DNA from 3 places in the Streptomyces sp. NPDC004111 genome. Region 2 is predicted to be linked to each of the others. Evidence: predicted binding sites of a transcription regulator. Region 2 holds the regulator's gene; each other region holds the start of a gene.
The links. The regulator HrcA, encoded in region 2, represses chaperone genes, less so after heat shock. The targets are predictions, from matches to a motif close to TTNGCACTCNGNNNNNCNGAGTGCNAA.
Positions count from the first base shown of each region.

Region 1: the regulator HrcA is predicted to act here: its motif matches at 3,680-3,706, upstream of groES (co-chaperone GroES).
Region 3: the regulator HrcA is predicted to act here: its motif matches at 7,333-7,359, upstream of groL (chaperonin GroEL).

Region 1 is NZ_JBIAMU010000016.1:149,592-159,081, reverse strand. Features, by position in the region: gene ACFYVL_RS29190 (SAM-dependent methyltransferase) at 1-945, opposite strand, end outside; gene ACFYVL_RS29185 (polysaccharide deacetylase family protein) at 1,059-2,051, shown strand; gene ACFYVL_RS29180 (polysaccharide deacetylase family protein) at 2,048-2,956, shown strand; gene ACFYVL_RS29175 (hypothetical protein) at 2,925-3,458, opposite strand; gene groES (co-chaperone GroES) at 3,852-4,160, shown strand; gene groL (chaperonin GroEL) at 4,323-5,948, shown strand; gene ACFYVL_RS29160 (LmbU family transcriptional regulator) at 6,330-6,902, shown strand; gene ACFYVL_RS29155 (PH domain-containing protein) at 7,019-7,570, shown strand; gene ACFYVL_RS29150 (PH domain-containing protein) at 7,567-9,288, shown strand; partial or broken gene ACFYVL_RS29145 (aldo/keto reductase) at 9,405-9,490, shown strand, end outside.
Region 2 is NZ_JBIAMU010000029.1:104,144-113,633, forward strand. Features, by position in the region: gene ACFYVL_RS40050 (HAMP domain-containing protein) at 1-1,906, opposite strand, end outside; gene ACFYVL_RS40055 (SpoIIE family protein phosphatase) at 2,156-4,099, shown strand; gene hemW (radical SAM family heme chaperone HemW) at 4,208-5,440, shown strand; gene ACFYVL_RS40065 (DUF3097 domain-containing protein) at 5,483-6,307, opposite strand; gene ACFYVL_RS40070 (MBL fold metallo-hydrolase) at 6,380-7,120, opposite strand; gene hrcA (heat-inducible transcriptional repressor HrcA) at 7,293-8,309, shown strand; gene dnaJ (molecular chaperone DnaJ) at 8,310-9,446, shown strand.
Region 3 is NZ_JBIAMU010000004.1:82,615-92,104, forward strand. Features, by position in the region: gene ACFYVL_RS10105 (ABC transporter substrate-binding protein) at 1-469, shown strand, start outside; gene ACFYVL_RS10110 (DUF3263 domain-containing protein) at 588-953, shown strand; gene otsB (trehalose-phosphatase) at 1,032-1,895, shown strand; tRNA gene ACFYVL_RS10120 (tRNA-Met) at 1,964-2,037, shown strand; gene ACFYVL_RS10125 (trehalose-6-phosphate synthase) at 2,102-3,496, opposite strand; gene ACFYVL_RS10130 (glucosyl-3-phosphoglycerate synthase) at 3,597-4,586, opposite strand; SAM riboswitch class I at 4,751-4,878, shown strand; gene thrC (threonine synthase) at 4,894-6,180, shown strand; gene ACFYVL_RS10140 (MoaD/ThiS family protein) at 6,234-6,509, shown strand; gene ACFYVL_RS10145 (cold-shock protein) at 6,984-7,187, shown strand; gene groL (chaperonin GroEL) at 7,526-9,148, shown strand; gene ACFYVL_RS10155 (helix-turn-helix domain-containing protein) at 9,257-9,490, opposite strand, start outside.

The sequences.
Region 1 (9,490 bases), on a different contig from region 2:
GGGTACGGGGGGCGCGCCCGCGGTGGTGCCGGCAGACGGGGGCCGGGGGGCGTCGGCGGCGGGGTGCGGGTCGGCCGTGGCGGCTGTCCGCCGGGCGGCATCGGGGGCCGTCTGCCGGCCGGTCCCGGCGGCCTGCGGGGCGTGCCAGAGGACGGCCTCCTTCACGTCGCCGTGGTCGGAGATCCACTCGGCCTCGAAGTCCTCGGGGACCAGCTCGTGCGGGATGCCCGGGGCGATCTTGATGGCGCCGGTGCCGACGCTCCGAACCGCCTCGATCGAGAACGACAGGGGCGGCGAGTACGCCTCGGGGTCGAAGATCCGGCCGCGGCCCGAACCCCGCCCGCCGGCGCGGCGGGCCGGGTCGATGAACACGGACTCGGCGGCGGAGAGGTCGTGGGTCAGCACGTCCGCGGTGACGACGGTGAGGGCGGCCGGGTCGGGCAGCAGGGCGTCCGCGTTGGCACGGGCGGCCAGGCAGGTCGCGGGGTCGAGGTCCACGGCCTCGACGGTCAGGCCCGCGCGGGCCATGGCCAGGGCGTCGCCGCCGATGCCGCCGCAGAGGTCCACGACGTGGGAGACGGGGGTTTCCGGCGCGGGGCCCATGGCGCGGAAGCGGGCCGCCCGGTACTCGGCCACCGACTTGCGGGTGGACTGCTCGACGCCGTTGGGCGTGAAGTACATCCGCCCCGCGTCCTCGGCGCCGAACTTCGCCGCCGCCCGCTGCCGCAGCCGCGCCTGGGCCAGCGCGGCGGAGACCAGCTCGGGGGAGTGGTCGCGGCGCAGCCGGGTCGCCACCGCCAGCTCCTGGGCGGGGTCGTAGTCCCGCAGCTCGGCGAGGAGGGCCTGGCCCTCGGGTGAGAGCAGGGCGCGGAAGGCGTCCGTGGGGCCGGTGGCGGAGGCCGCCGGGCCGGGGGCGGAGGGCGCGGGGTCGGGGCGGTTCGTCACCCGGTCCATTGTGGGCCAGCCCGGGAACGCCTGTGGGCCGTGCGGGGGACGGGGCGGGTGTGGTCGCGGTGTCGGCCGGGTCGCGGGGTGTCGCGCTGACAGGATGCGGCGCCATGCGACTTGTACGACAAACAGAAGAAAGAGGGCTCTCTGTGGATATCTCGGGAGCAGGCGGGCGCAGACGCGGGACGATGGTGATCGCGGTTCTGGTGGTGGCCGCAATCGCCTCGGGGTGCGCGACCCCGGCACAGGAGACGGGCGGGCAGGGCGGGTCGGCCCGGGAGAAGGGGGAAACGAAGGGGCAGGGGGTGGACGGCGCGGCGGGGTCGCTGCTCTCCCCGGCGGAGAAGCTGCGGCGCCAGCAGGAGGCGGCGAAGGCGGCGAAGGTGGCCAGGGGGGCGGCGGCCAAGCGGTGGGGCCTCGCCCAGGTGCCGCTGACGGCACCCGCGCCGCCCCGGGTCAAGCCGAGGATCAAGGCCCGGCCGGGCTTCGAGGTGGACGGTCAGGTCTCCGAGGGGCTGCCGCCCGTCTTCACGACCGTCCCGGTCAAGGACAGGGTCGTCTTCCTGACGATGGACGACGGCGCGGAGAAGGACCCCGAGCTGCTCCGGATGATGAACGAGCTCAAGATCCCGTACAGCGCGTTCCTCTCCGACTACCTGGTCAAGGAGGACTACGGCTACTTCAAGAAGATGCAGGACCTGGGTGTCTCCCTGCACAACCACACCCTCAACCACCGCTATCTGCCCGGACTTTCGTACCGAAAGCAGCGTTACGAAATCTGCGGGCAGCAGGTGAACATCGAGAAGCGGTACGGCAAGCGGCCCCCGCTCTTCCGCCCGCCGTACGGGAACTACAACAAGGACACGCTCGTCGCCGCCAAGTCCTGTGGGGTCAAGGCAGTGCCGCTGTGGGCGGCGGAGGCGTTCCCGGACCGGATGGAGTGGCGCGAATGGGACCGCGACCTGCACCCCGGCGACATCGTCCTCACACATTTCCGGGGGCGGGGTGACTGGAAGGGGAGCATGCCCGACATGATTCGTCGCGTCATGAAGACGATCACCGCGAAGGGTTACGCGGTGGCCAAGCTGGAGGATTACGTGTGAGCCGAGGACGGGTACGCCGGCCGGGGGCATGGGTGGCACGGGCGGTGGCGGTCGGTGTGCTCGTCGCGGTGACGGGAGGGTGCACGCAGGGAGAGGGCGGCGGCGCGGGGGCCGGGGCGTCGGCCGGGACCGGGGCGAGCGGGACCGCGAGCGCCCGGCCCGGCGGGCCGGAGCCCGGCCGGCCGGCCCCCGCGGCGCCCCGGGTGGACGCCCGGGGCGTGCCGGTGAAGGCGTACGCGCGGTGGGGGCTGGCCGGGCCGCTCGCGCCGGTGCCGGCCGCGCCGGACCGTACGCCCGTCCTCGGGAAGTCCGGGCCGCCCGTCGTGCTGGACCGGGTCCGCACCCGCGACAAGGTGGTCTTCCTGACCTTCGACGACGGGGCGGAGAAGGATCCCCGGTTCGTGCGGATGGTGGCGGACCTGAAGCTGCCGATCAGCATGTTCCTGACCGACAGCGTGGCCGGGAGCGACTACGGCCACTTCAGGAAGCTCCGCGACGCGGGCGGCGGCACGATCCAGAACCACACCACCGGCCACGCGAACCTCCGCACCCTCCCCTACGAGGGCCAGCGGAAACAGATCTGTGGCCAGCAGGACCGGCTGGAGCGCGAGTTCGGCAGCCGGCCGACCCTCTTCCGGCCGCCGTACGGCAACTACAACGCGAACACGGTCCGGGCGGCGGGCAGTTGCGGGGTGAAGGCCCTCGTCCTGTGGCGCGAGTCGATGCAGATCCACAACATGCAGTACGCGGAGGGCAAGCGCCTCAAGCCCGGTGACATCGTCCTCGCCCACTTCCGCGGCCCCGCCGAGCTGAAGGGCTCGACGATCACCGAGATGACGACCCGGATGCTGCGCCGCATCCAGGAGCAGGGGTTCACGGTGGCCCGGCTGGAGGACTACCTCTAGCGGGGACGGGGACGGGGACGGGAGCGGGTGCGCGGGTGGCGTCGGGGGGTGCGGTGCCGGTCCGCGCGGTGCCGGGGTGCGTGGTGCCGGGGTGTGCGGTGGCGGTCCGCACGATCTTCCAGGACCGTGCGCCTCCGACGATCACCGCGATCACGATCAGTACCGCCACCACCGCCTGGAGGGTGCCCGTGATCACCAGGTCGGCGCGCAGGAAGACCCAGGCGGTCAGCAGGACGACGGCGGCGACGGCGCCGAAGGTGATCACGGGCGTCCAGTCCATGGCCGGGGCCTCCTCCGGGCCCGCCCGGCCGGGGGTCGTCCTGTTCACCGCGCCGAGCCGGGGCAGGGAGCGGACGACGAAGTAGGCCACCGCTGCGGCGAGCACCACCGCGTCGGCGACGAGCACCAGTACCGCCAGGGCCGCGTCGCCCCACCGGCTCGGGGGCCGGTGGGGCTGTCCCGCGGGCGGATTCCGGCGCGGTGCGCCGCTGTCGGGGGCCATGGTTCGCACTGTCGTACGGAACCGGGGAGGGGGTGGGCGCGTTGTCCGTACCGAGACGCTTCCGGCCCCGTACCGCGACGTGCGCCGGCCCGTACCCCGGTCCCTCCGGCCCGTGCCCCGGCCCGTACCCCGGTCCCTCCGGCCCGTGCCCGGTTCTTGCGGCTGGTACCGGGGTTCTTCCGGCTCGTACCGGGGTCCCCGCCACCACCGGCGGTCCTGAATTGGCACTCCGCTTGACCGAGTGCTAACCGCGTCATAGTCTCGGCTCTGGCACTCACCACTGGAGAGTGCCAACACAGCGACGGGCAGGTCCGGCACCCGCGACGACGGATCCACCTGGTCGCCACCCCAGACTGTTAACCCCGTGAGATCTCCGAAGGGGGAGACCGGATCGTGACGACCGCCAGCTCCAAGGTTGCCATCAAGCCGCTTGAGGACCGCATCGTGGTCCAGCCGCTCGACGCCGAGCAGACCACCGCCTCTGGCCTGGTCATTCCGGACACCGCGAAGGAGAAGCCCCAGGAGGGCGTCGTCCTCGCCGTGGGTCCGGGCCGCTTCGAGAACGGCGAGCGCCTTCCGCTCGACGTGAACGTCGGCGACGTAGTGCTGTACAGCAAGTACGGCGGCACCGAAGTGAAGTACAGCGGCGAGGAGTACCTCGTCCTGTCGGCCCGCGACGTTCTCGCCATCGTCGAGAAGTAAGCAGGCCGGGGAGTAACCCACTTCCCGCATTTCCTGGACTGCGCCCCTGGCCCCCGCTCACACGCCGGGTGGCGAGGGGCGTAGTTCGTTTTGCACCGCTCGTTGTGCCAGGCACCGTGCGAAGTGCCGCAGTTCGTATTCCGAGAGGACTTGAAAAGCTCCATGGCGAAGATCCTGAAGTTCGACGAGGACGCCCGTCGCGCCCTTGAGCGCGGCGTCAACAAGCTTGCCGACACCGTGAAGGTGACGATCGGCCCCCGTGGCCGCAACGTCGTCATCGACAAGAAGTTCGGCGCCCCCACCATCACCAACGACGGTGTGACCATCGCGCGTGAGGTCGAGCTCGACGACCCGTACGAGAACCTGGGCGCCCAGCTGGTGAAGGAGGTGGCGACCAAGACCAACGACATCGCGGGTGACGGTACGACCACCGCCACCGTGCTGGCCCAGGCGCTGGTCCGCGAGGGTCTGCGCAACGTCGCCGCCGGCGCTTCCCCGGCCGCCCTGAAGAAGGGCATCGACGCCGCGGTCAAGGCCGTGTCCGAGGAGCTCCTCGCGACCGCCCGCCCGATCGACGACAAGTCCGACATCGCCGCCGTGGCCGCGCTCTCCGCGCAGGACCAGCAGGTCGGCGAGCTCATCGCCGAGGCCATGGACAAGGTCGGCAAGGACGGTGTCATCACCGTCGAGGAGTCCAACACCTTCGGCCTGGAGCTCGACTTCACCGAGGGCATGGCCTTCGACAAGGGCTACCTGTCCCCGTACATGGTGACCGACCAGGAGCGCATGGAGGCCGTCCTCGACGACCCGTACATCCTGATCCACCAGGGCAAGATCGGTTCCATCCAGGACCTGCTCCCCCTCCTTGAGAAGGTCATCCAGGCCGGTGGCTCCAAGCCGCTGCTGATCATCGCCGAGGACGTCGAGGGCGAGGCGCTCTCCACCCTCGTCGTCAACAAGATCCGCGGCACGTTCAACGCCGTGGCCGTCAAGGCCCCGGGCTTCGGCGACCGCCGCAAGGCGATGCTCGGCGACATGGCCACCCTCACCGGTGCCACCGTCATCGCCGAGGAGGTCGGCCTCAAGCTCGACCAGGCCGGTCTGGACGTGCTGGGCACCGCCCGCCGCGTCACGATCTCCAAGGACGACACGGTCATCGTGGACGGCGGCGGCAACGCCGAGGACGTCCAGGGCCGCGTCAACCAGATCAAGGCCGAGATCGACGCCACGGACTCCGACTGGGACCGCGAGAAGCTCCAGGAGCGCCTGGCGAAGCTCGCCGGAGGCGTCTGCGTCATCAAGGTCGGCGCCGCGACCGAGGTCGAGCTCAAGGAGAAGAAGCACCGTCTGGAGGACGCCATCTCCGCGACCCGCGCCGCGGTCGAGGAGGGCATCGTCTCCGGTGGTGGCTCCGCGCTCGTCCACGCCGTGAAGGTCCTGGAGGGCAACCTCGACAAGACCGGCGACGAGGCCACGGGTGTCGCGGTCGTCCGCCGCGCCGCCGTCGAGCCGCTGCGCTGGATCGCCGAGAACGCCGGTCTTGAGGGCTACGTCATCACCTCCAAGGTCTCCGAGCTCGACAAGGGCCAGGGCTTCAACGCCGCCACCGGCGAGTACGGCGACCTGGTCAAGGCCGGCGTCATCGACCCGGTCAAGGTCACCCGCTCCGCCCTGGAGAACGCCGCCTCCATCGCCTCGCTGCTCCTGACGACCGAGACCCTGGTCGTCGAGAAGCCGGCCGAGGAGGAGCCCGAGGCCGCGCACGGTGGCCACGGCCACTCCCACTGACGTCCCCCCGCGGACCGTCGGCGGCCGGCCGGCAGCAGTGCCGAGCGGCTGAGTGACTGAGCAGCACCGAGGCCCGGTGCCCCTTCGGGGGTGCCGGGCCTCGGTGCGTTTTTGTCCGGTAATGACTCCCGGGGACCGTGCGGATTCGGCCAGGAGTACGTCGGTTCCCGCCATTTGGCAATTTCACCCGGGCACTGTCCCGCCAGCGGGACAGTGGCGGGCGCGATCAGGTCGCAGGCCCCCCAGAGGCGTCCGACCAGGCCATTTTGATCGCGTTCAGGTGCCATCAAGGTCGCCGTGTCAGTCTCCGACCAAGGCGCAATGCCCAACGGGAGGCAGTAACCAATGTCAGAGCTGATGCAGCGGACCAGAGTCGTTCCAGTGGCGGAAAAGGGACAGGAAAAGCGCGCGTCGATGGCCACCTACGGCCAGGCGATGAAGCGCCGTACCTCCCTTTCCATTCCTCCGGGTATTCCCATTGGGGCGTGGCGGAATCTGGGACAGCACATCCACGCCGTTTCCAGCTCTTCGGCGTGGTGGCTCGGGGACTGGCTGCTGTACGGGCAGGAGGAGTACCCCAGCCGGTACAAGCACGCCATCGCGCAGACCTCGCTGGACTACCAGACGCTGCGCAACTACGCCTGGGTCGCCCGGCGCTTCGACTCGCACCTGCGGGTCTCCGGCCTCACCTTCCAGCACCACGCGGAGGTGGCCAGCCTGCCCGCCGACGAGCGGTCGCACTGGCTGCGCCGGGCCAAGGAACTCGGCTGGTCCCGCAACGAGTTGAGGCGGCAGGTGAAGGCCAGCAAGGAGATCGCCGGCGGACGCGTTCCGGCGCGGCTGAAGATGCGGCCCAACGACGACCAGCGGCAGCGCTGGCAGGAGGCGGCCGAGCACGAGGCGGTGGACCTCCTGGCGTGGATCACCAGGATCCTCGACGACGTTTCGCGGTGACGGCGTAGCCCCGGCGGGGCCGGTACGGCTGAACTGGACGCCCAGGACGTACCGATGGAGCGTCCGGGGCGTACCGAAGTAGGCGAGGCGGCCGAGTGCCGTGTGCGGAGGAAGAGATGCGGGATCAGGTTTCGACGGCGACCGGGCCACCACCACCTTCGGCGATCGCCTCCCGCACCTCGGCAGCGCACATCCGGGGGCCGCGGCACCGGGTGGACCGCCGGGCGGTGCTCTGGTGGACGCTGCGGATGCTCGTCGGCGCGGGCGTCACGCTCGGCGCGCTGGGCCTGACGTACTGGCTCTGGGAGGCGTCCAGGCCGTGGGTCGGGCCGGTGGCGCTCGTCGCGGCGGCCGGGTTCCTGGTGACCACCGCGGTCATGCCGGCCTGGCGGTACCACGTGCACCGCTGGGAGTGCACCGAGCACGCCGTCTACGAGCTCAAGGGCTGGCTGGTGCGGGAGTGGCGGATCATCCCGGTCTCCCGCATCCAGAGCGTCGACATGGTGCGCGGCCCGCTCCAGCTGATGCTCGGCCTGGGCACCCTCCGGGTGGTCACCGCGTCGCCGGAGGGCCGGATCAAGATCGTCGGCCTGGACGCGGACGTCGTCGCGAAGGAAGCGGCGGTGCTGACCGAGCTGACGCAGACGAGCGCCGGGGACGCGACATGACCGTCTCGGAGGTGGAGAAGCCGTCCCCGGCCGGCCCCGGCGAGGTGGCGGAGGACGACTCCTCGGTCCCCTGGCAGCGGCTGCACCCCCGGCTGATCTGGGTCAACGCGGCCCGCTTCGGGCTCTCGCTGGTGCCCACCCTGCTGTCGTTCTTCGTCTTCGGGACCGGCGGCGACCTGCTGGACAACTGGCCCGCGATGATCGCCACCGGGATCGGCGTCTTCATCAGCGTCGGCGACGTCGTGCGCTGGCTGCGGACCCGCTACCGGGTCACGGACGGCCTGGTGGAGATCCGTACCGGCCGGCTGGTGCGCATCTACCGGCAGATCCCCCGGGACCGCATCCGCGCGGTGGACGTCAAGTCCAAGCTCCGGCACCGGCTCGCCGGGCTGCGCATCGTCTCCATCAGCTCCGGCCGGACCAGGCCCGCGGTCAAACTCGACGCCGTCACCAAGCAGATGGCGCTGGCCCTCCAGCGCGAGCTGATGCACGGCCGGGACGTGGCGGACGAGGCGGCGGACGAGGCGGACGCGGACGGCGTCCCCAAGGAGACCCCGATCGCGGAGTTCCGCTGGCGCTGGCTGCTCCACCACGTCGTCAACGTCACCTGTGTGCTGGTCGGCGGGCTGCTGCTGTGGAGCATGCACTCGATGCTGCTGATCGTCGGCCTCGACGTGGCCGGCACCTTCGCCGACCTCGGCGACCGGCTCGCCCCGGGCGGCGGCGTCCTGCTGTGGCTGTACTGGGCCGTCGTGGTCGCCCTCCTCGGGTACTGCGCCCTGGCCACCGGTTTCATCATGGAGAACTGGGGCTTCCGGCTCGTCCGGGTGCGCCGCGAGGACGGTACGGCGCTGCTCACCCGGCGCGGCCTGTTCTCCACCCGCGAGGTGCACCGGGACGACCGGCGCATGCGCGGCATCCAGATCAGCGAGCCGCTGCTGTCGCGGTGGCTCGGGACGACCGAGACGTCCGTGCTGTCCACCGGGCTTGCCATCATCGACTTCAGCGGCGACCCGGCCACCAGCATCCTGCCGCGCGCCCCCCTCGCGGAGGCCCGGCGGGTGGCGGCCCTCGTACTGCCGGGCCCGGTGCGGCCGTTGGAGGAGCCGCTGCGCAGGCACCCCCGGGCGGCGCTGGTGCGCCGCATGGTGTGGGCGCTGGTCACGCCTGTCGTGGTGACCGGGGTGGTGCTGTGGCTCAGGTCCACCGGGGTGCTCCCGGCGTGGGCCGAGTGGGTGGGCGCCGGGATGTTCCCGGTGGCGGTGCTGCTGGCCGTCATGGCCTACCGGGCGCTGGGGCACACCCTGGCGGGCGGCTACCTGGTGCTCAGGTGCGGTGTCTCGCGCCGGGTGACGGCGGCCCTGCGGACCGAGGCGGTCATCGGGCTGAAGGTGCGGCAGTCGCTGCTCCAGCGGCGCATGGGACTGCTGACGGCGGGGCTCTCGACGGCGGCGGGCGAGCGGTTCTACCAGGCGCCCGACATGAGCGTCGACCAGTACCTGGTATTCGCGAACGAAGCGGCTCCCGGGCTGCTGGCGGAGTTTCTGGTGCAGCCGTCCGGCACCGCCGGGCACGGCACCCCGGACGTGCCTTCCGCCGAGCGGCCGGAAGCGGATTCGGGCGCACTGCCGGAAGACCCGGAGAGTACGCGGAGCAATCCGGCCGGCGGCCGGAAAAACGGCCCGCGACAGCTCCCCGGGCCCACCGTGAATGAGTAATCATCAGGGCATCACTGTGAAGGCAGAGAATTTCCTATGCGCCCGGCGGAAGGTATTCGACTTCCTTTGTCGGAATTCCTTTGTCGGCCGGAGCGGATTTCTGGGAGTTGCGGTATATGTGGGAAACAAAGCTGGGCGACGGATTCGCGGTCAGCGCCCTCGGTCTCGGTTGCAGTTCGATGTCCCACGGATACGGTCCGGG
Region 2 (9,490 bases):
CGAGTTCGTTGACGTTGGTGGTCAGGCGCTTCCACGTGCCGTACACGCCCTCGACGCGCGCCTGGCCGCCCAGCTGGCCCTCGGAACCGACCTCCCGGGCGACCCGGGTGACCTCGGAGGAGAACGAGGACAGCGTGTCGACCATCGTGTTGATGGTGGTCTTCAGCTCCAGGATCTCGCCGCGCGCGTCGACGTCGATCTTCTTGGAGAGGTCGCCCTGGGCCACGGCGGTGGCGACCTGGGCGATGTTGCGCACCTGGGAGGTCAGGTTGTCGGCCATGTAATTGACGTTGTCGGTGAGGTCCTTCCAGACCCCCGACACACCGAGGACCTGGGCACGGCCGCCGAGCCGGCCGTCGGTGCCGACCTCGCGGGCGACCCGGGTGACCTCGTCGGCGAAGGCCCGCAACTGTTCCACCATCGTGTTGACGGTGTCCTTCAGCTCCAGGATCTCCCCGCGGGCGTCGACGGTGATCTTCTTGGAGAGGTCGCCGTTGGCGACGGCGGTGGTGACCTGGGCGATGTTGCGGACCTGGGAGGTCAGGTTGGACGCCATGAAGTTGACGTTGTCGGTGAGGTCCTTCCACACTCCGCTGACCCCGCGCACCTGCGCCTGGCCGCCGAGGTTTCCCTCGGTGCCGACCTCGCGGGCGACGCGGGTGACCTCGTCGGCGAAGGCGGAGAGCTGGTCGACCATCGTGTTGATCGTCGACTTGAGTTCGAGGATCTCGCCCTTCGCCTCGACGGTGATCTTCTTGCCGAGGTCGCCCTGGGCGACGGCCGTGGAGACGAGCGCGATGTTGCGCACCTGGGAGGTCAGGTTGTCCGCCATGAAGTTGACGTTCTCGGTGAGGTCCTTCCAGACACCGGAAACGCCACGCACCTGGGCGCGTCCGCCGAGGTTTCCCTCGGTGCCGACCTCGCGGGCGACGCGGGTGACCTCGTCGGCGAAGGCGGAGAGCTGGTCGACCATCGTGTTGATCGTCGACTTCAGCTCCAGGATCTCGCCCTGCGCGTCCACGGTGATCTTCTGCGACAGGTCGCCGTTGGCGACGGCGGTGGTGACCTGGGCGATGTTGCGGACCTGGGAGGTCAGGTTGGACGCCATGAAGTTGACGTTGTCGGTGAGGTCCTTCCACACCCCGCTGACCCCGCGCACCTGGGCGCGGCCGCCCAGCTGACCGACCGTGCCGACCTCGCGGGCGACGCGGGTGACCTCGTCGGCGAAGGCGGAGAGCTGGTCGACCATCGTGTTCACGGTCAGCTTCAGTTCGAGCAGCTCACCGGTCGCCTCCACCGTGACCGTACGGGTCAGGTCGCCACGGGCCACCGCCGTCGTCACCGCCGCGATGTCGCGGACCTGGGCGGTCAGCCGGGACGCCATCGTGTTGACGGCCTCCGTCACGTCCCGCCAACTCCCCGACAGACCCTGCACCTTGGCGCGCCCGCCGAGCCGCCCCTCGGTACCGACCTCGCGGGCCACCCGGGTCACCTCGCCCGTGAACAGCGAGAGCTGGTCGACCATCTTGTTGACGGCCCGGCCCAGCCGCCGCAGATCGCCGTGCAACTGCCTTTTGCCGTCGTGCAGATCGACCCGCTGGGTCAGATCGCCGCCCGCGACCGCGTCCAGCACCCGCGTGGCGTTGGCGGCAGGCACCACCAGGGCGTCGAGGAGCGCGTTCGTACTGTTGATGTTGGAGGCCCAGCCGCCCTGGCCGGGGCTGGCCGTCAGCCGCTCGTCGAGCCTGCCGTGCCGTACCACTTCCCTCCGCACCCGGGCCAGTTCGCCCGCGAAGTGCTCCTTGCGGTCGGCGATCTGGTTGAAGACGGCGGTCAGCTCACCGGAGGGACCGGCGTGCGTCTCCGGCAGCCGCACCCGGAAGTCGCCGTCGCGCAGCGAGGTCATCGCGGCGAGGAGGGGGCGCAGTTCGGAGGCGTGCACCCAGCCGTCGCCGGGGTGGCCGTCGTCCGCGGGAGGCTCTGCCGGGCGTGCGCCACCGGTACGGATGTGGGCGCGCGTGCCGGGACGTGGAATGGCTCGGTCTTCGTTCATTTGCGGCCCACTTCGGTGACTCGGTGCTTATGGGCAGGCTCAGTCTGTCACCCTGTGGTTGTCGTAAGCGGCGCATTGCGACAACTGATCAGGAGCCGCACCGTGACACTCATTCCGACACAGCGGGACGAAGGCGCCCGCGAGAACGCCCCGCAGGTTGGGAGGTACGAGATCCAGTCCGAGGCCCGCACCAGCCTGCCGGGAAACCCGCTTGCCCCCTCCGCCGCGCGCAAGTTCGTCCGGGCCGCCGTCGCGGACTGGTCGGGCACGTCCCTGCTGCCCGACGACGAGGGCATCGCCGGCCGGCTCGCCGACGACGCCGCCCTCGTCGTGAACGAACTCGTCACCAACGCGGTCGTGCACGCCGGCACCACCGTCGAGCTGCTGTGCCGGATGGAGAGGGCCGACCCGCAGGGCGGCGGCACCGTCCTCGTCGTCGAGGTCTCCGACCACCACCCCTCCCGGGTGGTGCACAACCAGCCGCAGCGCCGCGAGAGAAGCGGCTCCCCGGAGTACGGCCGCGGCCTCCACCTGGTCGCCGGACTCGCCGAGAGCTGGGGCGTCACCTACCGCACCGGCCTCAAGACCGTCTGGGCCGCGCTCACCCTCGACAACTGGCGGTACAACAGCGCCCCGACGGACCCGGCGGACCCCGGTCATGTCGTCCGGCCCTCCGAGCGGGCCCTCCAGCGCGGCCTGCGCACCGCCGAGATCCTCGCCCCGCTGCCCCGGCGGCAGGTCCGCGACGAGGACCCCGACTGGATCAACCGGGGCGCCCTGTCGTTCCTCGCCGAGGCGTCCGACCTGCTCGCCGGACAGTTCGACCAGGACATGGTGGTCGCGCTGGCGGCACAGCTGCTGGTGCCCCGGCTGGCCGACTGGTGCGCCGTGTGGCTCGACCCGGAGGGCGGTGGTCCGGCGGCGGAACCACGGCTCGCCCGCGTCTGGCACGCGCGCGAGGCGTGCATGGAGGAACTGCGCGCCAGGCTGGAGAAGGAGCCGCCCCGGCTGCCGGAACCCGCCCGCGGCGGCCCCGTACCGCTGCCCTGGCCGAGCGCCGGGGAGAGCTTCGGCCCCGCCGGCGCGGTGCTCGCCTGCCGGATGGTGGTGGGCGGGAGCCGGGTCGGCATCCTCATGATGGGCCGGGCCGGGATCGCCCGGATCCCCGACGAGGTGACCGGCCTGATCGAGGACTTCGTGCGCCGGGTCGCCCTGGCCGTCGGGGCCGCCCGCCGCTACACCCAGCAGGCCAACATCTCGCGCGTCCTCCAGCGGGCCCTGCTGCCCAGCCGCGTCGCGAAGATCCCCGGCATGACCAGCGCCCTCGTCTACCAGCCCCGCGGCGAGGGGCTGGCCGGCGGCGACTTCTACGACATCTTCCACGCGTCCGAGGGGCGCTGGTGCTTCGCCCTCGGCGACGTGCAGGGCAACGGCCCCGAGGCCGCCGTGGTCACCGGGCTCGTACGGCCGTGGCTGCGGCTGCTCGCCCGCGAGGGCTACCAGGTCGCGGAGGTGCTCGACCGCCTCAACCGGCTGCTGCTCGACGACGCGATGGAGTCCGCGGACGCCGCCGCGCGGCTGGTCGCGGCGGCCGGCGGCCAGGAACTGCCCGAGGGACCGCAGGCACGTTTCCTTTCGATGCTGTACGGGGAGCTGGAGCCGCTGCCGCAGTCCGAGGGCGGCGGGGTGCGCTGCACGGTCTCCAGCGCCGGACACCCGCTGCCGCTGGTGCTGCGGCCCGACGGCGACGTACGGGTGGCGGGACGGCCCGGGGTGCTGCTGGGAGTGCTGGACGACGCGGCGTACGAGAGCGAGACGTTCGTCCTGGCCTCAGGGGAGTCGCTGCTGAGCGTCACCGACGGCGTCACCGAGCGGCGCAACGGGCGGGCGATGTTCGACGACGCGGACGGGGTCGCCAGGGCGCTGGCGGGATGCGTGGGGCTGTCGGCGCAGGGTGTGGCGGAGCGGATCACCCGGGCGGTGCACGCCTTCGCCGCGGACCCGCCGGACGACGACCTGGCGCTGCTGGTGCTGCGCGCGGACTAGCGGGCGGGGGCACGACGGGGGCGGTGCCCGGCGGGGACGGGCGGGGGCCGGCCCGGCCCGGTCGAGGGGGTGGGCGGAGCCTTCGGCGCGAGGGCGGACAATGGGGGCATGCCTTCTGTACTGCCTGACGGTGAGCCCATGCCCGAGGACGGGGCGCTGCCTCCCGACGCGCTGCGGGGGGCGGGGGAGCGGCCCCTCGGGTTCTATCTGCACGTCCCCTACTGCGCGACCCGCTGCGGCTACTGCGATTTCAACACCTACACGGCGACCGAGCTGCGCGGCTCCGGCGGCGTACTCGCCTCCCGCGACAACTACGCGGCGACGCTCGTGGAGGAGGTGCGCCTCGCGCGCAAGGTGCTGGGCGACGACCCGCGGCCGGTGCGCACCGTGTTCGTCGGCGGGGGCACGCCGACGCTGCTGCCCGCCGCCGATCTCGTCACGATGCTGGCCGCGATCCGCGAGGAGTTCTCCCTCGCGGACGACTGCGAGGTGACGACCGAGGCCAATCCGGAGTCGGTGAACCCGGCGTACCTGGCGGAGCTTCGCGAGGGCGGCTTCAACCGGGTCTCCTTCGGCATGCAGAGCGCCCGCCCGCACGTACTGAAGGTGCTGGACCGCACGCACACCCCGGGACGCCCCGAGGAGTGCGTCGCGGAGGCGCGGGCCGCCGGGTTCGACCATGTGAACCTGGACCTGATCTACGGCACGCCGGGGGAGTCGGACGCCGACTGGCAGGCGTCCCTGGACGCGGCGATCGGGGCGGGCCCCGACCACGTCAGCGCGTACGCGCTGATCGTCGAGGAGGGCACCCAGCTGGCCCGCCGGATCCGCCGCGGCGAGGTCCCGATGACCGACGACGACGTTCACGCGGACCGCTACCTGATGACCGAGGAAGCCCTGTCGGCAGCCGGTTTCTCCTGGTACGAGGTGTCCAACTGGGCCACCTCCGAGGCGGGCCGCTGCCTGCACAACGAGCTGTACTGGCGCGGCGCCGACTGGTGGGGGGCTGGCCCCGGCGCGCACAGCCACGTGGGCGGGGTGCGCTGGTGGAACGTCAAGCACCCCGGCGCCTACGCGCAGGCCCTGGGCGACGGGCGCTCCCCGGGCGCGGGCCGCGAGGTGCTGTCGGCGGAGGACCGGCGGGTCGAGCGGATCCTGCTGGAACTGCGCCTGGTCGAGGGCTGCGAACTGTCGCTGCTGAAGCCCGCCGGACTTGCCGCCGCCGAGCAGGCGGTAAGGAGCGGGCTCCTGGAGGACGGTCCTTACGCGCAGGGCCGTGCGGTGCTGACGCTGCGCGGGCGACTGCTGGCGGACGCGGTGGTGCGGGACCTGGTGGACTGACGGGCGGGCGGGCGACAGGGCCGCCCTTGTTCCCGCCGCGCGCTACTCCGCCGGTGCCGTCACGAAGTCGATCAGCTCCTCGACCCGGCCGAGCAGCTCCGGCTGGAGGTCGCGGTACGAGCGGACCCGGCCCAGGATGTGCTGCCAGGCCGCGCCCGTGTTCTCCGGCCAGCCCAGCGACCGGCACACGCCCGTCTTCCAGTCCTGGCCGCGCGGGACCACCGGCCAGCCCGCGATGCCCACCGAGGAGGGCTTCACGGCCTCCCACACGTCGATGTACGGATGCCCGACGACCAGGACGTCCGTGTGGGTCACCGAGGCGGCGATGCGGGACTCCTTGGAGCCGGGCACCAGGTGGTCGACCAGGACGCCGAGCCGGGCGTCCGGGCTCGGACCGAACTCGGCGACGATCGCCGGAAGGTCGTCGACACCCTCCAGGTACTCCACGACGACGCCCTCGACGCGCAGGTCGTCGCCCCAGACGCGCTCCACCAGTTCGGCGTCGTGGCGGCCCTCCACGTAGATGCGGCCCGCCCTGGCGACGCGGGCGCGCGCGTGCGCGACCGCGACGGAGCCGGAGGCGGTACGGGTGGGGCGGGCCGGTCCCGCGGCGGCCGACGGGCGCACCAGGGTGACCGGCCTGCCCTCGTGCAGGAAACCGGCGGGGGCCATGGGGAACACGCGGTGCTTGCCGAAGCGGTCCTCCAGGGTGACGGTGGGGCCCTCGGCGGTCTTCTCGGTGCGGATCACCGCGCCGCAGAAGCCCGTGGACACCTCCTCGACCACCAGATCGGGATCGGCGGGAACCTCCGGGACCGGCGTCGACTTCTTCCACGGCGGGGTGAAGTCCGGGCTGTAGCTGCGCATTCGCCAAACGCTACAGGGGCGGGTCCCCACGAGCGGCCGGTCCGGCCCGGCACGCGCCGGTCCCGCAAGCGGCTAGTCCCGGAAGCGGTGGGCCAGTGCGTCGCGCTGTGCGCGTACGAAGGCGGCGTCCACCGCGGCCCCGTGTCCGGGGACGTACAGCGCGCTCTCGCCGCCCAGGGCGAGCAGCCGGTCCAGGGACTCGGGCCAGCGTCCGGTGACGGCGTCGCTGCCCGCCTGGGGGTCGCCCGACTCCTCCACCAGGTCGCCGCAGAAGACCACCTCGGGGGTGTCCCCGAGGCCCGGGACCAGGGCCACCAGGTCGTGCCTGCTGTGCGCCGGGCCCAGGTTGGCGAGCAGCACGGTGCGGCCGCCGCCCAGGTCGAGGGTGCGTTCGCCGGAGACGAGGTGGTGCGGGGCGGTGAGGAGGTCGGCGGCCTCGACGGCGGCCGCGGGCGCCACTCCGTGCCGCACCGCCGAGGTGGAGATCGTCTCGCGCTGCGCGGTGAGGGCCGTGTCCATGCCGACCGCGGCGAAGACCTCCACGCCCGCGAACACGCCCGTGCCCAGCACATGGTCGAAGTGGGAGTGGCTGAGCGCGATGTGCGTCACTCTGCGGCCGAGCAGAACCTCGGCCTCCCGGCGGACCGAGGCGCCCTCGCGCAGGGTGGAACCGGTGTCGAAGAGCAGTGCCCCGCAGGCGCCCGCCACCAGGCCCACCGTGGCGTCCCAGCCCGGCAGCCGGCGCCTCGCGACGCCCGGCGCGAGATGTTCCCAGCCTGCTTCGGCGCCCAGCTCTTCCCATCGCAAGTCCATACCGTGACGCTAGCGTGAGCAGCCGCCCTTGTTCGGGTGGCACCCCGCCGCCGTACACTGGCCCGGGGAATCGCTGGCACTCGTACAGGGGGAGTGCCAGGCAGGGTGGCGGGGAACATGCCGTCCATGAGCGACCTGCACCAGGGAACAACACGGCTTGGAGGTGTGCGCGATGCTCAGTGAACGCAGACTTGAAGTGCTGCGCGCCATCGTCCAGGACTATGTCGGCACGGAGGAGCCCGTCGGCTCCAAGGCCCTCACCGAGCGCCACCAGCTCGGTGTCTCCCCGGCCACCGTCCGCAACGACATGGCCGCCCTGGAGGACGAGGGCTTCATCGCCCAGCCGCACACCAGTGCCGGGCGCATTCCCACCGACAAGGGCTACCGGCTGTTCGTCGACCGGCTGGCCGGCGTCAAGCCGCTGTCCACGCCGGAGCGGCGGGCCATCCAGAACTTCCTGGACGCCTCCGTGGACCTCGACGACGTCGTCGCCCGTACGGTGCGGCTGCTCGCGCAGCTGACCCGGCAGGTGGCCGTCGTCCAGTACCCGTCGCTGACGCGCTCGACGGTGCGGCACGTGGAATTGCTCTCACTTGCCCCCGCGCGGCTGATGCTGGTGCTGATCACCGACACCGGACGGGTCGAGCAGCGGATGATCGACTGCCCGGCGCCGTTCGGCGAGACGTCCCTGGCGGACCTGCGGGCGCGGCTCAACAGCCGGGTCGTGGGCCGCCGTTTCGCGGACGTACCGCAGTTGGTGCAGGAACTTCCCGAGTCGTTCGAACCGGAGGACAGGGGAACCGTTTCGACGGTTCTCGCGACTCTTCTGGAGACACTCGTGGAGGAGACCGAGGAACGGCTGATGATCGGCGGCACCGCCAATCTCACCCGCTTCGGCCACGACTTCCCGCTCACCATCCGGCCCGTTCTGGAGGCGCTGGAGGAGCAGGTGGTTCTGCTGAAGCTGCTCGGCGAGGCGACCGAGTCCGGTATGACCGTACGTATCGGGCACGAGAACGCCCATGAAGGACTCAGTTCTACGTCCGTGGTCGCAGTCGGCTACGGTTCGGGCGACGAGGCAGTCGCCAAACTAGGCGTGGTCGGACCGACCCGCATGGACTACCCCGGAACGATGGGAGCGGTACGCGCAGTGGCACGTTACGTCGGACAGATCCTGGCGGAGTCGTAAGTGGCCACGGACTACTACGCCGTACTCGGCGTGCGCCGCGACGCTTCCCAGGACGAAATCAAGAAGGCGTTCAGGCGTCTTGCGCGTGAGCTTCACCCGGACGTGAATCCGGACCCGAAGACTCAGGAGCGCTTCAAGGAGATCAACGCCGCCTACGAGGTGTTGTCGGACCCGCAGAAGAAGCAGGTCTACGACCTCGGCGGCGACCCGCTGTCCGCCTCCGGCGGTGGCGGGGCCGGCGGCTTCGGCCAGGGCGGATTCGGAAACTTCTCCGACATCATGGACGCCTTCTTCGGCACGGCCTCGCAGCGCGGACCGCGCTCGCGGACCCGCCGGGGCCAGGACGCCATGATCCGCCTGGAGATCGACCTCAACGAGGCGGCCTTCGGCACGACCAAGGAGATCCAGGTCGACACCGCCGTCGTCTGCACCACGTGCAGCGGCGAGGGCGCGGCCCCCGGCACCTCTGCGCAGACCTGCGACATGTGCCGCGGCCGCGGTGAGGTCTCGCAGGTCACCCGGTCGTTCCTCGGCCAGGTCATGACCTCGCGGCCCTGCCCGCAGTGCCAGGGCTTCGGCACGGTCGTGCCCACGCCGTGCCCGGAGTGCGCCGGTGACGGCCGCGTACGGTCGCGTCGCACGCTCACCGTGAAGATCCCGGCCGGTGTCGACAACGGCACCCGGATCCAGCTCGCGGGCGAGGGCGAGGTCGGCCCCGGCGGCGGCCCCGCCGGTGACCTGTACGTGGAGATCCACGAGCTGCCGCACCCGACCTTCCAGCGGCGCGGCGACGATCTGCACTGCACGGTGACGATCCCGATGACGGCGGGCGCGCTCGGCACCAAGGTGCCGCTGGAGACGCTCGACGGCGTGGAGGAGATCGACATCAGGCCCGGTACGCAGTCGGGCCAGTCGGTGCCGCTGCACGGGCGCGGTGTCACGCATCTGCGCGGCGGCGGCCGGGGCGACCTGATCGTGCACGTCGAGGTGCTCACCCCCACCAAGCTCGACCAGCAGCAGGAGGACCTGCTGCGCCAACTCGCGAAACTGCGCGGCGAGGAGCGCCCCCAGGGGCAGTTCCAGCCCGGTCAGCAGGGGCTGTTCTCGCGCCTGAAGGACGCGTTCAACGGCCGCTGACGTCGGAGGGGCGCGCTCGACGGCCGTCGGGTGAACAGCGCCAC
Region 3 (9,490 bases), on a different contig from region 2:
CGGCATGATCAACGGCCACCCGTCGCTGATGCAGCAGGCCGAGAAGAACGGCGTGAAGTACGAGATGGTGCCGCTGCCCAGCGAGGACGGCTCCGCCCGCCCGGCGATGGGCGTCGCCGACTGGATGATGGGCTTCAAGCAGAACGGTCACCGCAAGGAGATCGGCAAGTTCCTCGACTTCGCGTACAACGACGAGAACGTGCTGGCCTTCGCCAACGAGTTCGACCTCCAGCCGGTCACCATCACCGCCACCGACAAGATGGCCGCCGACAGCAAGCACCGCAAGACCCGCAAGTTCCTCGACGCGATGCCCACCTCGCAGCTGTACCCGGTGGGCAAGACCTCGTGGGCGAAGGTCAGCGAGAACATCAAGAAGCAGATCGGCAAGGCGGTCGAGCCGGGGAACACGCCGGGCGGCGTGCTCGGCATCCTCCACCGCGAGGCCGTGGCGACGGACAGCGCCCAGTAGCGCCCCCTCCCGGGAGGGCCCCGGCCCAGGAGCACCCCCGGCCCGGACCGGAGCCGTCACGGCCCGGGTCCGGGCCGGGCCCGTCCGGTCCGGGCCGGTCCCGCCTAGGCTGGGACGTATGCCGTACGAGGACGAGGGCGAGGCGCCCGCCACTGACCCCGCCAGCCCGCCCGCCGCCGGTACCTCTGCCGCCGGTGCCCCCGCCGCCGACCGGGCCCCGGCCCCCGCCCCCGCCGCGGGATCCGCCCCCGCAGGCCGGCCCCCGCTGTCCGCGCGGGAGCTGGCGGTGCTGGCCGTGGAGCGGCAGGGGTGGTCGGGGCCCGGTGCCAAGGAGCGTGCCGTCCGCGAGCAGCTCGACATCTCGCCGACCCGCTACTACCAGATCCTCAACGCCCTGCTGGACGACGTCCGGGCCGAGGCGCACGACCCGGTGACCGTCCACCGGCTGCGCCGGGTCCGCGCCGAACGCCGCGAACGCCACTGACCACGGCACTCCCGCCGGACCCCGCCCCGCACGGGCGCGGCGTGTGCCCGGGGACCCGGCCCCGGTAGGGTCGGGGCCATGGGGACTCTTTTCGAACCGTCCACCGAATCCGGCCGCGAAGCACTCGCCGCCCTCCTCGCGGCGCCCCAACGCGCCCTCGTCGCACTCGACTTCGACGGCACGCTCGCCGACATCGTGCCGGACCCCGAGCGGGCCCGCGCCCACCCCGACGCCGTGCCCGCGCTGGCGGCGCTCGCCCCGCAGGTCGCCTCCGTGGCGATCGTGACCGGCCGGCCCGCCGGGGTCGCCGTACGGTACGGCGGGCTCGCCGGTGTCCCCGGCCTGGAGCACCTCGTGGTGCTCGGGCACTACGGGGCCGAGCGCTGGGAGGCCGTGACCGGCACGGTCCGCGCCCCCGCCCCGCACCCCGGTATCGCCGCCGCCCGTGCCGAGCTGCCCGGTGTGCTGGACGCGCACGGTGCCTGGCGCGGCACCTGGGTGGAGGAGAAGGGGCAGGCCGTCGCCGTCCACACCCGCCGCTCCAGCGACCCGCAGGCCGCCTTCGACGCCCTGTGCGCACCGCTCGCCGAGCTGGCCGCCCGGCACGGACTGATCCTCGAACCGGGCCGTCTGGTACTGGAGTTGAGGCCGCCGGGCGTCGACAAGGGGGTGGCCCTCGCGGACTACGTGCGGGAGATCGGCGCGACCTGCGTGGTGTACGCGGGCGACGACCTCGGAGACCTGCCCGCGTACGCCACCGTCGAGAAGCTCCGCTCGGACGGCGTCCCGGGTCTGCTGGTGTGCAGCGGCACGGCCGTGCCCGAGCTGGCCGAGAAGGCGGACCTGCCGCTGGCCGGACCGGCCGAAGTGGCCGCGTTCCTCGGCTGGTTGGCGGACGCGGTGGCCGCGGCGGGGCAGCCGGGAGAGGGTGCCGGGCAGTAGTCCGGGGCCCGGCCGCGCGGAATCGATTTCCCACCGCACCGGAAACCACGTACTGTCGTGTTCACCGACGCGGGGTGGAGCAGCTCGGTAGCTCGCTGGGCTCATAACCCAGAGGTCGCAGGTTCAAATCCTGTCCCCGCTACTGAAGACCTGGGGCCCGGAACTCGACAGAGTTCCGGGCCCCAGGCGCGTTCGGCGGGCCCCGGTCAGGACCGCAGCGCCTCCAGCTGTTCCAGGAACCACTGCTGCGGCGGCAGCGCCGTGGCCGCGGCGGCGAGGCGCTTGGTGCGCTCCGCGCGTTCGCCCGGCTCCATGGACAGCGCCTCGTGCAGGGCCTGCGCCGTGCCGGTCACGTCGTACGGGTTGACCGTGATCGCGTCGTCGGCCAGTTCCTCGTACGCCCCCGCCTCCCGGGACAGCACCAGTGCGCAGCCGTCGTCGGAGACCACCGGGACCTCCTTGGCGACCAGGTTCATGCCGTCGCGGATCGGGTTGACCAGGGCCACGTCGGCGAGCCGGTAGGCGGCCAGGGAGCGGGCGAAGTCGTCCTTGACGTGCAGGACGACCGGCGTCCAGCCCGGTGTCCCGTAGGTGCCGTTGACGCGGTCGGCGACCTGCTGGACCTCGGCCGTGTAGTCGCGGTAGACCGCCAGGTCCTGGCGGGAGGGGTAGGCGAAGGCGACGTGCACCACGCGCTCGTGCCACTCGGGGCGGGTGGCCAGCAGGTGTTCGTAGGCGAGCAGGCCGCGCACGATGTTCTTGGAGAGTTCGGTGCGGTCGACGCGCACCACGGTGCGGCGCGGGCGGCCCTCGGGGTCGGTGCCGATCTGCTCGCGCAGGGTGGCCGACCGCTCCGCCACGTCGTCGCGGCGGGAGCGCTCGCGCAGGAAGTCCGCGTCGGCGCCGAGCCCGTGCACCCCGATCCGCTTGCCGTCCAGGGCCTCCTCGCCCAGTACGTTCAGCGCGCACGCGGTGAACGCGTCCGCCCAGCGCCGGGTCAGGAACGCCGCCCGGTCCGCGCCCAGGATGCCGCGCAGCAGCTGTTCGGCGATGTCGTCGGGGAGGAGGCGGAAGTAGTCGACCGGGGCCCACGGGGTGTGCGAGAAGTGGCCGATGCGCAGGTCGGGGCGCCGGGCGCGGAGCATTCCGGGGACCAGGCACAGGTGGTAGTCCTGTACGAGGACGACGGCACCGGGCGCCGCCTCCTCGGCCAGCGCCTGGGCGAAGGCCTGGTTGTACGTCTCGTACGAGGCCCACCGGCGGCGGAACTCCGCGTCGAAGACGGGCTCCAGCGGAGTCTGGTAGAGCAGGTGGTGGACGAACCACAGCACCGAGTTGGCGATGCCGTTGTACGCGTCGGCGTGGGTGGCGGCGTCGATGTCGAGCATCCGGACGCCGGGCTCGGAGACTCCGCGGCGCACCGCCTCGCGGTCCCCGTCGCCGAGCGCCGAGCAGACCCACAGGGCGCCCTCGGAGCCGATGGCGCTGAGGCCGGAGACGAGGCCGCCCCCGCCGCGTCTGGCGTCGAGCGCCCCGGTCCCGTCGTCGAGCGTGTACGAGACGGGTCCGCGATTCGACGCGACAAGGATCTGGGCAGCCATGTGCCGAAACCTAGCCCGTCAGGGATTCCCTCAAACGTGGGCGGCCATTCCTGTTTGTCGGGGTTTGCCGGAGTGTGTTGGCTTTTCCCTCCTGTGCCGGCTACGCCGCCCGCCGCGCCTCGTACTCCGCGATCTCGCGCATCGGGGGCCGCTCCTCCGTGTCCACAGGGTGTGTACGGGGCACGAAGGTGTCGCCGTCCCGCTCGAACTGGGTGAGCTGCGGACGGATCAAGTGACCCCGGGACAGACGCAGTTGGGCCGTACGGTAAATGGAGGCCGCCATCCGTCCGAGTGCCTGGCCGTCCTGGTGGCGGTGCTTGCGCACCCCCACGTCGACCTGGGCCAGCGCGTCCAGGCCCACCGTGTGCAGCGAGTCCACCAGCAGGCCCAGCTCGACCCCGTACCCCACCGGGAACGGCAGCCGCTCCAGGAGGCTGCGGCGGGCCGCGTACTCACCGCCCAGCGGCTGTACGAATCCGGCCAGCTGCGGCCAGTGCAGATTGAGCAGCGGGCGCGCCATCAGCTCGGTGACCCGGCCGCCCTGCCCCGCGGTCCGCCCGGCGGCGGGCCCGTCGAACTCGGAGCCGAGCGGACGGTCGTACGTCGCCTTCACGAACTGCACCTCGGGCTCGGTCAGCAGCGGCCCGACGATCCCGGACACGAACGTGGAGCTGAAGTCCCGCAGGTCCGCGTCCACGAAACAGACCACGTCACCCCGTGTGACCAGCAGCGACCGCCACAGCACCTCGCCCTTGCCGCGCACCGCCGGGATGCGGGGCAGGATGTCGTCCCGGTGCACCACCCGGGCCCCGGCCCCGGCCGCCGCCTTCGCGGTGCCGTCGGTGGAGCCCGAGTCGATCACCACCAGCTCGTCCACCAGCGGCACGCCCCCGCCGCCCGCCTCCGGGCCCATCAGCTCCGCGCGGACGGTGGTCACGATCCGGCCGACCGTCGCCTCCTCGTCGAGCGCGGGCAGGACGACGCTGACGGTGGTGCCCCGGGCCGCTTTCGCGGCGAGCAGCAGGTCCAGCGGGCGGTCGGCGGCGGCCCAGGACCGCGCGCCCAGCCAGCGCTCCACCTCTTCCAGCACGCCTGTCACTCCCGACTCTGTGATCCATCTCGCGGTCCGGACGTCTTCCTCAGGCGTCCGGGGGTTCGGTTACAGTCTTGAACAACGCGGACGACCGTCGCATGTCGGGGTCGATGCCGCGTACAAACACCCGGGACCGCTCGCGCGGAGCCCCGGAGTCATAGCGCTCATCCAGAGGGACTGAGGGAAACGGCCCGTTGAAGTCCCGGCAACCCCCCTGCCGACCGCGAGGTCAGGTGGGGAAGGTGCCAATTCCGTCTCGTGGCGAAAGCCGTCACGGGGAAGATGAGGAAAGGACCTCGCCATCATGGCTGTGCAGACCACTGAAGCCGCCACCTCCGCCGTAGACCTCGGCCCCGCCGCCGCCCTGTCGTGCCGCGAGTGCGGCGAGCGCTTCGAGCTCGGCCCGATCTTCGCCTGCCAGCTCTGTTTCGGCCCCCTCGAAGTGGCGTACGACCTGCCCGCCGGTGACCCGGAGGAGCTCCGCAAGCGCATCGAGGCCGGCCCGGACAACATCTGGCGCTACGCCCCGCTGCTCCCCGTCCCGGCGGACGTCGCCGAGCACCCCAGCCTGAACCCCGGCTTCACGAAGCTGGTCAAGGCCGACAACCTGGCCCGTGAACTGGGTGTCACCGGCGGCCTGTTCGTCAAGGACGACTCCGGCAACCCGACGCACTCCTTCAAGGACCGCGTCGTCGCCATCGCCGTCGAGGCCGCCCGCGCCTTCGGCTTCACCACCCTCTCCTGCTCCTCCACCGGCAACCTGGCCGGAGCGGTCGGCGCCGCCGCCGCGCGGGCCGGCTTCCGCTCCTGCGTGTTCATCCCGCACGACCTGGAGCAGGGCAAGGTCGTCATGGCCGCCGTGTACGGGGGCGAGCTGGTCGGCATCGAGGGCAACTACGACGACGTGAACCGCTTCTGCTCCGAGCTGATCGGCGACCCGCTCGGCGAGGGCTGGGGCTTCGTCAACGTCAACCTGCGCCCGTACTACGGCGAGGGCTCCAAGACCCTCGCGTACGAGATCTGCGAGCAGCTCGGCTGGCGGCTGCCGGACCAGATCGTCGTCCCGATCGCCTCGGGCTCGCAGCTCACCAAGATCGACAAGGGGCTCCAGGAGCTGATCAAGCTCGGGCTCGTCGAGGACAGGCCGTACAAGATCTTCGGCGCCCAGGCGGAGGGCTGCTCGCCGGTCTCCACCGCCTTCAAGGCCGGTCACGACGTGGTCCGCCCGCAGAAGCCGAACACCATCGCCAAGTCCCTGGCGATCGGCAACCCGGCCGACGGCCCGTACGTCCTGGACATCGCCCGGCGCACCGGCGGCGCGGTCGAGGACGTGAACGACGAGCAGGTCGTCGACGCGATCAAGCTGCTGGCCCGCACCGAGGGCATCTTCGCGGAGACCGCGGGCGGCGTGACCGTCGGCGTCACCAAGAAGCTGATCGAGGCCGGTCTGCTCGACCCGGCGCTCACCACCGTCGTGCTCAACACGGGCGACGGCCTCAAGACGCTGGACGCGGTGGCCCCGACGACCGGCCCCTCCGCGACCATCCGGCCGAGCCTGGACGCGTTCCGCGACGCCGGACTGGCACGCTGAGTCCCGGGCCCCAGAGCCGCTGAATCCCGTACGCACCGGAAGGCAGAAACACCATGAGCGTCAAGGTCCGCATCCCCACCATCCTCCGTACGTACACGGGCGGCGAGGCCGAGGTCACCGCCGAGGGCGCGACCCTCGCCGAGGTCATCGCCGACCTGGAGAAGAACCACACCGGCATCGCCGCCCGCGTCCTGGACGACCAGGGCAAGCTGCGCCGCTTCGTGAACGTGTACGTGAACGACGACGACGTGCGCTTCGAGAGCGGCCTGGAGACGGCCACCCCGGACGGCGCCGGCGTCTCGATCATCCCGGCCGTCGCCGGAGGCTGAGCGCCGGCCGCGGCCCAAGGCCCGGCCGTCCGTAGAGCCGTCCGCCCGGGGGAGTGCACGCGCCCCCGACGCGCCCCGCGTTAACCCAAGTTGCCCCCTCCGCTCACAAGCGGAGGGGGCAATTCTGCATGGTTGAAAGAGGTAGAGTAGGGGAAGCCCTGTCGCCCGACCGTGCCTCGCGCATATGAGAACGCGACAAGATGGCTCCCGTGTGTTCGCGTCCTTTGTCACCGAAACGCACGCTATGTCCGGCCCGACTTGCCCGAGAACGTTGGCAGTTGACCGATCCGGCCGATCAGGCCTGCCCAGAATTCTCGTCCAATTGACCTGTTGCAGAGGGCAGTTGGGCAGATACATTCAGCCGCGGTCGACGCGCTACGGCGCACATCTTCCGCGCATCTGTCGGAGGGTGGGGTCTGACCCGGGTCCGCGAAGTGCGGCCTCGCGCAAGGGCCAGTAATAGGGGAGTTAGGCATGGCTCAGGGCACCGTCAAGTGGTTCAACGCGGAGAAGGGGTACGGCTTCATCGCGGTCGACGGTGGTGCGGATGTTTTCGTCCACTACAGCGCGATTCAGATGGACGGCTACCGCACCCTTGAAGAAGGTCAGCGAGTCGAGTTCGAGATCTCGCAGGGCCAGAAGGGTCCGCAGGCGGACATGGTCAAGCTCGCCGTCTGATCTCGGCGCGATCGGCCACCGACGCACGCTTCAGCGACTTCATCAGCACTCACGCACCTAGGGCTCGTATCCCGTCATCAGGGGTACGGGCCCTTGGTGCGTCCGGCCCCGGGCATGCTGCGGAGTCCGGGATCTGTGGTAGTCGCTTGCACTCTCCTAGGGCGAGTGCTAATCATTGGCGTTAGCACTCTCCCAGTGAGAGTGACAGAACTTGGACCAGGTCCGGTGAGGCCCAAGGGGCCGGGGGTAAGGAATCCCCCGCTCCCGCGGGCCGTCCGTCGCGGGCACCGAACCCCCGGTCCGGAGAAATCCACCCCGTCCTGGGAGGACCACTTCACATGGCCAAGATCATCGCGTTCGACGAGGAGGCCCGGCGCGGCCTCGAGCGTGGCATGAACCAGCTCGCCGACGCCGTCAAGGTCACCCTTGGCCCCAAGGGCCGCAACGTCGTCCTTGAGAAGAAGTGGGGCGCCCCCACGATCACCAACGACGGTGTCTCCATCGCCAAGGAGATCGAGCTCGAGGACCCGTACGAGAAGATCGGCGCCGAGCTCGTCAAGGAGGTCGCGAAGAAGACGGACGACGTCGCCGGTGACGGTACGACCACCGCGACCGTCCTCGCGCAGGCGCTGGTCCGCGAGGGTCTTCGCAACGTCGCCGCGGGTGCCAACCCGATGGCCCTGAAGCGTGGCATCGAGAAGGCCGTCGAGGCCGTCTCCGCCGCCCTCCTGGAGCAGGCGAAGGATGTCGAGACCAAGGAGCAGATCGCTTCGACGGCCTCCATCTCCGCCGCCGACACCCAGATCGGCGAGCTCATCGCCGAGGCCATGGACAAGGTCGGCAAGGAAGGCGTCATCACGGTCGAGGAGTCGCAGACCTTCGGCCTGGAGCTTGAGCTCACCGAGGGCATGCGCTTCGACAAGGGCTACATCTCGGCGTACTTCGCGACCGACATGGAGCGCATGGAGTCGGCTCTCGACGACCCGTACATCCTCATCGTCAACTCGAAGATCGGCAACGTGAAGGACCTCCTTCCGCTGCTGGAGAAGGTCATGCAGTCGGGCAAGCCCCTGCTGATCATCGCCGAGGACGTCGAGGGCGAGGCGCTCTCCACCCTGGTCGTGAACAAGATCCGCGGCACCTTCAAGTCCGTCGCCGTCAAGGCCCCGGGCTTCGGCGACCGCCGCAAGGCCATGCTGAACGACATCGCCATCCTCACCGGCGGCACGGTCATCTCCGAGGAGGTCGGCCTCAAGCTGGAGAACGCGGGCCTCGACCTGCTCGGCCGCGCCCGCAAGGTCGTCATCACCAAGGACGAGACGACCATCGTCGACGGTGCCGGTGACAGCGACCAGGTCGCCGGTCGCGTGAACCAGATCCGCGCCGAGATCGAGAACAGCGACTCGGACTACGACCGCGAGAAGCTCCAGGAGCGTCTGGCGAAGCTGGCCGGCGGCGTGGCCGTCATCAAGGCCGGTGCCGCCACCGAGGTCGAGCTCAAGGAGCGCAAGCACCGCATCGAGGACGCCGTCCGCAACGCGAAGGCGGCCGTCGAAGAGGGCATCGTCGCCGGTGGTGGCGTCGCTCTCCTCCAGGCCTCCGCGGTCTTCGAGAAGCTGGAGCTGACGGGCGACGAGGCCACCGGCGCCAACGCCGTCAAGCTGGCCCTGGAGGCCCCGCTCAAGCAGATCGCCGTCAACGGTGGCCTTGAGGGCGGCGTCGTCGTGGAGAAGGTGCGCAACCTGGCCGTCGGCCACGGTCTGAACGCCGCCACGGGCGAGTACGTCGACATGATCGCCGAGGGCATCCTGGACCCGGCGAAGGTCACCCGCTCCGCCCTCCAGAACGCCGCGTCGATCGCCGCGCTGTTCCTCACCACCGAGGCCGTCATCGCCGACAAGCCCGAGAAGGCCGGCGCTGCCGCCCCGGGTGGCATGCCGGGCGGGGACATGGACTTCTAGTCCCTCCTCCGGGCTGATTGCCGGTCCTGCACATACCGAGGGCGGTACCCCTGCACAGGGGGTACCGCCCTCGGGCATGTCACGGGCGCTGGATGCAGCCCGCAGAACCTACGCGGCCGAGCGCGCGGTGAACGTCACTTCCTCGTGCTCGGCATCGAGTGCGATGCTGAGGGAAGCGTCCATCGCCGCAGCCAGCCGACGCAGCAGCGGCAGGGTGGGCACCGTATCCGCGCCCTCGATGCGGGAAATCTTGGCCTGAGTGAGTCCGGAGCGCTCGGCGACCTCGGTCTGTGAGAGCCCGAGTTCCTTCCGGCGGTCGTACACGGCCTTGGCGAAGGCCAT